DNA from 2 places in the Massilia sp. S19_KUP03_FR1 genome. Region 1 is predicted to be linked to the other one. Evidence: predicted binding sites of a transcription regulator. Region 1 holds the regulator's gene; the other holds the start of a gene.

Evidence for each region. Region 1 encodes FNR, which switches genes on or off when oxygen is low (the NO sensors DNR and NnrR bind a similar motif). Its sites were predicted from a motif close to TTGATNNNNATCAA; they were not measured.
Region 2: a site for FNR is predicted at 947-960, ahead of V6M87_RS02025 (glycine-rich domain-containing protein). Genes of this name have one in related genera too.

What each region holds. Positions count from the first base shown of each region.
Region 1 covers NZ_JAQQPS010000006.1:60,313-63,729, reverse strand. The annotation lists gene hemN (oxygen-independent coproporphyrinogen III oxidase) at 62-1,447, shown strand; gene fnr (fumarate/nitrate reduction transcriptional regulator Fnr) at 1,444-2,184, opposite strand; gene V6M87_RS08205 (glycoside hydrolase family 13 protein) at 2,415-3,417, opposite strand, start outside.
Region 2 covers NZ_JAQQPS010000002.1:68,682-72,098, reverse strand. The annotation lists gene V6M87_RS02030 (CHASE domain-containing protein) at 1-838, shown strand, start outside; gene V6M87_RS02025 (glycine-rich domain-containing protein) at 1,103-1,849, shown strand; gene V6M87_RS02020 (glycine-rich domain-containing protein) at 2,077-2,628, shown strand; gene V6M87_RS02015 (SDR family oxidoreductase) at 2,559-3,417, opposite strand, start outside.

The DNA of each region.
Region 1 (3,417 bases):
TCTACACTCCCTGCAACAGGATCTTGCTCAAGCCCGGGCGGTCCATCAGCAGGAAGTGTCCATGTCTTTAGTTTCTCCCACGTTCGATGCGCCGCTGCTGCGCAAACTCGGCCGCCCCGGTCCGCGCTACACCTCGTACCCCACCGCCGACCGCTTCCAGAACGGGTTCGGCTACCGCGACTATCTCGCCGCCGTGGCCCACCGCCGCACGCGCCAGAGCGGCACGCCGCTGTCGCTGTACGTGCACATCCCGTTCTGCGCGTCGATCTGCTACTACTGCGCCTGCAACAAGATCGTCACGCGCGAGCGCGACAAGGCCGCCGTCTACCTCGATTACCTGAAGCGTGAAATCACCATGCAGGCGGCACTCTACGACGGCATGAACCGCGTCGACCAGCTGCACCTGGGCGGCGGCACGCCGACCTATCTGTCGGACGCGCAAATGGACGAGCTGATGGCGCACCTGCGCAGCCACTTTCAATTCGCGCCCGACGCGGTGGGCGAATATGCCATCGAAATCGATCCGCGTACGGTCACGGTGGAGCGCATTGCCAGCCTGCGCCGGCAAGGCTTCAATCGTTTGAGCCTGGGCGTGCAGGATTATGACGAGCGGGTGCAGCGCGCCGTGAACCGCATCCAGCCCGAGGTGCAGACCCAGGCGATCATCGACGCCGCCCGGGCATTTGGCTACCGCTCGGTGAACATCGACCTGATCTACGGCCTGCCGCTGCAGACGCTTGCGACGATGGCGACCACGCTCGAGCGGGTGATCGCGGCCGACCCGGACCGCATCGCGCTGTACCACTACGCCCACATGCCGCACCTGTTCAAGGCGCAGCGCATGCTGCAGGACGCTGACATGCCCGGCGCCGACGCCAAGCTGGCCATGCTGGGCCTGGCCATCGAACGGCTGGCTACGGCGGGGTATGTGTATATCGGCATGGACCATTTCGCCAAGCCGGACGACGAGCTGGCGGTGGCGCAGCGCCAGGGCCGGCTGCACCGCAACTTCCAGGGCTATTCGACGCATGCCGACGCCGACATCGTCGCGTTCGGCGTGTCCGCCATCGGCGCCGTGGGCGCCACCTACAGCCAGAACGCCAAGCACCTGACGGCCTACTATGCCGGCATCGACGCCAGCACGCTGCCCATCGAACGGGGCGTGACGCTGTCCATGGACGACGCGCTGCGGCGCTCCCTGATCGGGAGTTTGATGTGCCATTTTGAGCTGTCGGTGGCCGCCTTCGAGCAGGCGTTTCCGATCGCCTTTGCCGATTATTTCGCGCAGGAGCTGGCGGCGCTGGCCGACCTCGAGGCCGACGGCCTGGCCACGGTTACGCCCGACTGGATCACGGTCACGCCGAAAGGGCGCCTGTTAATCCGGAATATCTGCATGGTGTTCGACCGCTACCTCGAGTCTGGCCAGCGCCATTCCGCCACGGTCTAAACGAGTGGGCTGCACTGCTCCGTGCCGGCCGCGAGCGCCTGCAGGCGCGCCGGTTCGCGCAGGGTGATGGCGCGCTTGGTCACTGCCAGCAGGCCGAGCGTCTTGAAGCGTGACAGCAGGCGGCTGACGCTTTCGATGGTCAGGCCCAGGTAATTGCCGATGTCTTCGCGCGACATGCGCAGCTCGAACTGGGTCGAGGAGTAGCCGCGCGCGGCGTAGCGGGCCGCCAGGTTGGTGAGAAACACCGCGAAGCGCTGCTCGGCGCGCATATTCCCCAGCAGCAGCATGACGTTCTGCTCGCGCGTGATTTCGCCGCTCATCATGCGGTGGAAGTGGCGCAGCAGATTCGGCATCTCGCCAAACAGGCCTTCGAGCGTATCGAAGGGAATCTCGCATACTTCGCTGTCTTCCAGCGCCACCGCGTCGCACTGGTGCCGTTCGCTGCTGATGGCGTCCATGCCGAGCAGTTCGCCGGCCATCTGGAAGCCGGTGATCTGCTGGCCGCCGGCGGCGTTGATCTGGGAGGTCTTGAAATGGCCGAAGCGGATCGCGTACAGCGACTTGAATGGCGCATCCATCTGGTACAGGCGTTCGCCGCTGGCGATGCGGCGGCGGCGGCCGATGACCTGGTCGAGGCGGGCCATGTCGTTGTCGGACAGGCCCATGGGCAGGCACAGCTGGTGCATGCTGCAGGTGGCGCAGCCGGCTTTGATGGCGGGGAGGGGGGAAGTTGTCATGGCGCCGATTCTACTGCTTCGTGCTGGCTCATGGTGCGAAACGGGCATTTTAGCGGTAGACGGCGCGGCGGCGCTTTGCGGCGCTGCCGCGCGAGCGTTATCGATTTTGTCGAAGTGGTATGGGTTCCCGCCTGCGCGGGAATGACGTATCTGAGAGCGCTGGCCTTGAAAACGTCATCCCGGCGCAGGCCGGGATCCATGCTGAATTTGCAGCACCAACCCGGCGTCGTTCAGTTCAACTCCAGCACCACCGCCGACCGCGCCGGCAATTTCACCTCGGTCCGCAAATCAAAGCGCGCGCCGGTCAACACATCGACCCCGCCGCTGACGCCAGCGAGCATCTCGCGGAAGCGCTCAGCCTTGAGTACCTTCTCGCCGGGGTTGTTGTTGAAGGCGACCATCACCTTCTTCTTGCCGTCATAGCGGAAGTAAACGTAGGTGTTTTCTTCGGCCCCGTAATGCATCATTTTCCCGTGATGGATCAGCGGCTGCGTCTTGCGCCAGTTGACCAGCTTTTTGACAAAGGCCTGCGCTTCGGCTTCTTTGGCGCCGAGGTTGCGGCCGCTGAAAGCGTCGATGCTGTCGCCCTTCCAGCCGCCCGGGAAATCGGTGCGGTAGCTCGAGTCGTTGCGTTCCTTGGTCGAACTGGTCATGAGGATTTCGTCGCCGCTGTAGAACTGCGGAATGCGCGGCATGGTCATCAGGAACACAATGTCCATCTTGTACTTGCCCATGTCTTCACCCACCACGCTGTAGATGCGCGAGGTATCGTGGTTGCCGGCGAAGACAACCAGATTGCCCGGATTCGGGTACAGGTAATCGAGCGACAGCGTCTCGTAGACATTCGAGAAGACGTTGCCGCCATTGGCGTCGGCCAGGCCGTCGCGCATCGCTTCGGTCATCGGGAAGTCCATCATGCTCGGCATCGAGCTGACGTACCCGTCCGGATTGACTTTGCCCTTCTGCCAGTGCGCCACCACGGCCGGCTGCTTGTGCCACTCTTCGCCGACCAGGTTGATGTTCGGGTACTCGGCCATCACGCGCCGCGTGTAGTCGGTCAAAAAGGCGCCGTCGGAGTAGCCGAAGGTGTCGATGCGCAGGCCCGACAAGCCAGCGTTTTCGATCCACCAGATATTGTTCTGGATGAGGTAATTGGCCACCAGCGGATTGGTCTGGTTCAGGTCGGGCATGCCCGGTGCAAACCAGCCGGTGGTGAAGTTCTCCTTGTCCTCG
Region 2 (3,417 bases), on a different contig from region 1:
CCTGCTGTATGCCCTGTTCCACACGCTGGCCTCGTCGCGCCGGCGCGCCCTGAAGCTGGCCCAGGACATGACCCAGGAACTGCGCAGCAGCGAGGGCCGCCTGCAAATTTCGAATGAGAACCTGCGCCGCCTGGCCGCCCACACCGAAAATATCAAGGAAGGCGAGCGCAAGCGCATTGCGCGTGAAATCCACGACGACCTGGGCCAGAATTTATTGGCGCTGCGCATCGAAGCCGATTTGCTGGCCTCGCGCACCAGCGCCCGCCACCCCCAGTTGCACGCGCGCGCGCGCCGCACCTTGCAGCAGATCGACATCACCATCAAAAGCGTGCGCCAGATCATCAATGACCTGCGTCCGAACGTGCTCGATCTGGGCCTCGGCGCGGCAGTCGACTGGCAAGTGGCGCAATTTCGCCAGCGCACCGGGATTGCCTGCGATGTGATGGAAGACCTGGACGACATGGCCATCGACGATGGCTGCGCCACGGCGCTGTTCCGCATTCTGCAGGAATCGCTGACGAATATTTCGCGCCACGCCCAGGCCACGCGCGTGCGCGTTGAATTGCGCTTGCTGCATGCGCGCATCACGATGACCATCAGCGACAACGGCGTCGGCATGGATTCCGCCAAGCGCGACAATCCGGGCTCGTTCGGCCTGGTCGGCATCGAGGAACGGGTCAAGATCCTGGGCGGCGCCTTCACCGTCACCAGCCGTCCCGGCGCCGGCACGACGATCGAAGTGAGCGTGTCGGCAGCACTGAACCTGGCAGTCCCGGCGCCGATCATGCCGCCACCAGTGCAGGCTGCGGCACTGATGCGCACGCTGACGCGGGTCTGACGGCACCGGCGCAGCGCCCTGCTGAGTCGGTTTTTTCCCACACCTTCCATATGGCACGGCGCGCTGTCAGCCGACGCCCCTCGGCACTAAGAATCCACCGAGCAAGAATTGACGTGGATCAATCCTTTCCTGTTGATCTCGGGCAAAGTCGGCTTCATCGACGAACCCGAAAAGGAGGCCCAAGCCGGATCGACAAACCCATCGCAGCAACGTACTGCAGCAGCATAAAACCCATATTAATCACGCCGAAATGAAGGAACTTCCATGAATACCATGCAAACTTCCAGCGCCATCGATGCCATCAACGCCCTTGATCTGGGCCCCATCAAAACCAAGCTGATGCATGCCGCATCGGGAGAAGGCTGGACTGCGGCCCACACCGACAGCGTCGAAGCGGAGTATCGGCGTTTTCTGACCTTAATGAAGCTGTATCCGAATGAGTCGACCGCGCCGTTGGTCGATGTGGACACGTTCTGGCACTACCATATTCTGGACACGGCAAAATATGCAGCCGACTGCGCTGCCGCGTTTGGCTACTTCCTGCACCACTACCCTTACCTGGGCCTGGCGGGCGAAGAGGACGCCGCGGCACGCGACGGCGCCGGCGCGCGCATGCAGGAACTGTACGCCGCGACCTTCGGCGCCAGCATGCCGGCCGCGATCGCCAGCGCGCCTGCATGGTGCGGCGTGGCGGCGGCCAAGGCGACGGCCTGGTGTGGCGCCACGACGGCGGCCCCTGCCGGCCAGGCCGTCGCGTGGTGCGGTGCCACCACGGCGAAGCCCCAACTGGCGTGGTGCGGTGCGACCACGGCGGCGCCACAACTGGCGTGGTGCGGCTCGGCCACGGCGGCGCCGCAACTGGCATGGTGCGGTGCGACCACGGCGAAGCCACAACTGGCGTGGTGCGGTGCGACCACCGCGACGCCACAAATGGCATGGTGCGGTGCGGCGCGGCCGACCGCAGTGCAGGTCGGCCCGGACATCCTGCTGACCGTCCAGCAAGCCAGCTGATGCGCTAGTCATCCCCGCGATCGACAAGCCTTTTTGCTTGCCGATCGCTGCCAACCCAAAAAGTTCAAGGAGTAGCTCGTCTTTTTGCTCGCCTTTGATAATTATCAACAACCAGCTGAGTTATCTGTCCGATATTGATATTCGTCATGTACGTAGTTCCACATCGACAATATGTGGTTTGCATACATCGAAATCACGACGACGATAACCAGCCAAGGATGTTAATAATGATCAATCAAACCGCCTTTGCCGCCATCGCGGCCCTCGACCTCGATCGTATCAAAACCAAATTGTGCCATGTGGAAAGCGGCGAAGGCTGGAGCCGCGCCCGCGTCGATGCTGCCGAAGTGGAATACCGGCGTTTTTTGTACCTGATGAAAGCGTTTCCGACCGAGCAAACCGTTCCCAGCGTCGAGGTCGATACTTTCTGGCATTACCACATTCTCGACACCATGAAATATGCGGCCGATTGCACCGCCGCATTCGGCTACTTCCTGCACCACGACCCTGCCGTGGGCCTGGCCGGTGCCAGCGAAGCGCCGGAAAGGTTCCGGCGCGCCGCGCGCATGGCGTCGCTTTACCAGGCCACGTTCGGCGCCCTGCCGGCCGCGACCGGCGCCAAATCCTATTGCGGTTCGGCGGTCAGTTATTGCGGCTCGGCGGTCAGTTACTGCGGTCGCGCCGTCAGCTATTGCGGCTCGGCCGTCAGTTATTGCGGTTCCGCCGGCCCGACGATTGCCCGGTCCGCTGCAGCACCCGTCAACGCCATCCCGGCCTGAGCCGCCATCGCCTGCACTGCCGCAGTCACATCCGGGTAGCGCAGGCGCACACCGAGTTCGTGCTTGATGCGGCCATTGTCGAGACGGCGCGACTCGGACATGAACGACATCGTCACCGGCGACGCCTGCGCCGCCAGTTCGGCACGCGCCAGGCGCGGCACCCGCGCCACCTGAAACGCATCGGCCACGACATCGAAATATTCCGCCATCTTCATGTGCGTATCGTCGACCGCGTGGTAGATCCGTCCCGGGCGCGCCCGGAACAAGGCCAGCGCCACGATGTGCGCCAGGTCGTCGGCGTGGATATGATTCGTAAATACATCGTCCTCGGCACGCAGGGCCGGCGCCTGGTCGGCCAGGCGCTTCATCGGCAGCCGGTCGGCCGCATAAATGCCTGGCACCCGGATGATGGCGACCTGGCTGCCGCTGTGCCGGCCCCAGGCGCGCAGTGTCCGTTCGGCGTCGACGCGGCGCCGCGCGCGCGGATTGTGCGGCGCCACCGTGCGGGTTTCCGCGACCAGCGCACCGTGGCAATCGCCATACACACCACTGGTGCTGAGATAGACCAGCCGGGTGGCGCCGCGTAGCGCCTGGACCAGGTGGCGCGTGCGCGTATCGCTTGCGCCTTCCCCTTTCGGCGGCGCCATGTGCACCACCAGCGGCGCCAGCCGCGACAGGCGCGCCAGCGTATGCGGCAGATCGAGGTCGGCCACCACGGGAATCGCGCCGGCCGCGCGCAGTTCGGCGCAGCGCGCCGGATTGCTGGTGACGGCAAACACGCGAAACCGG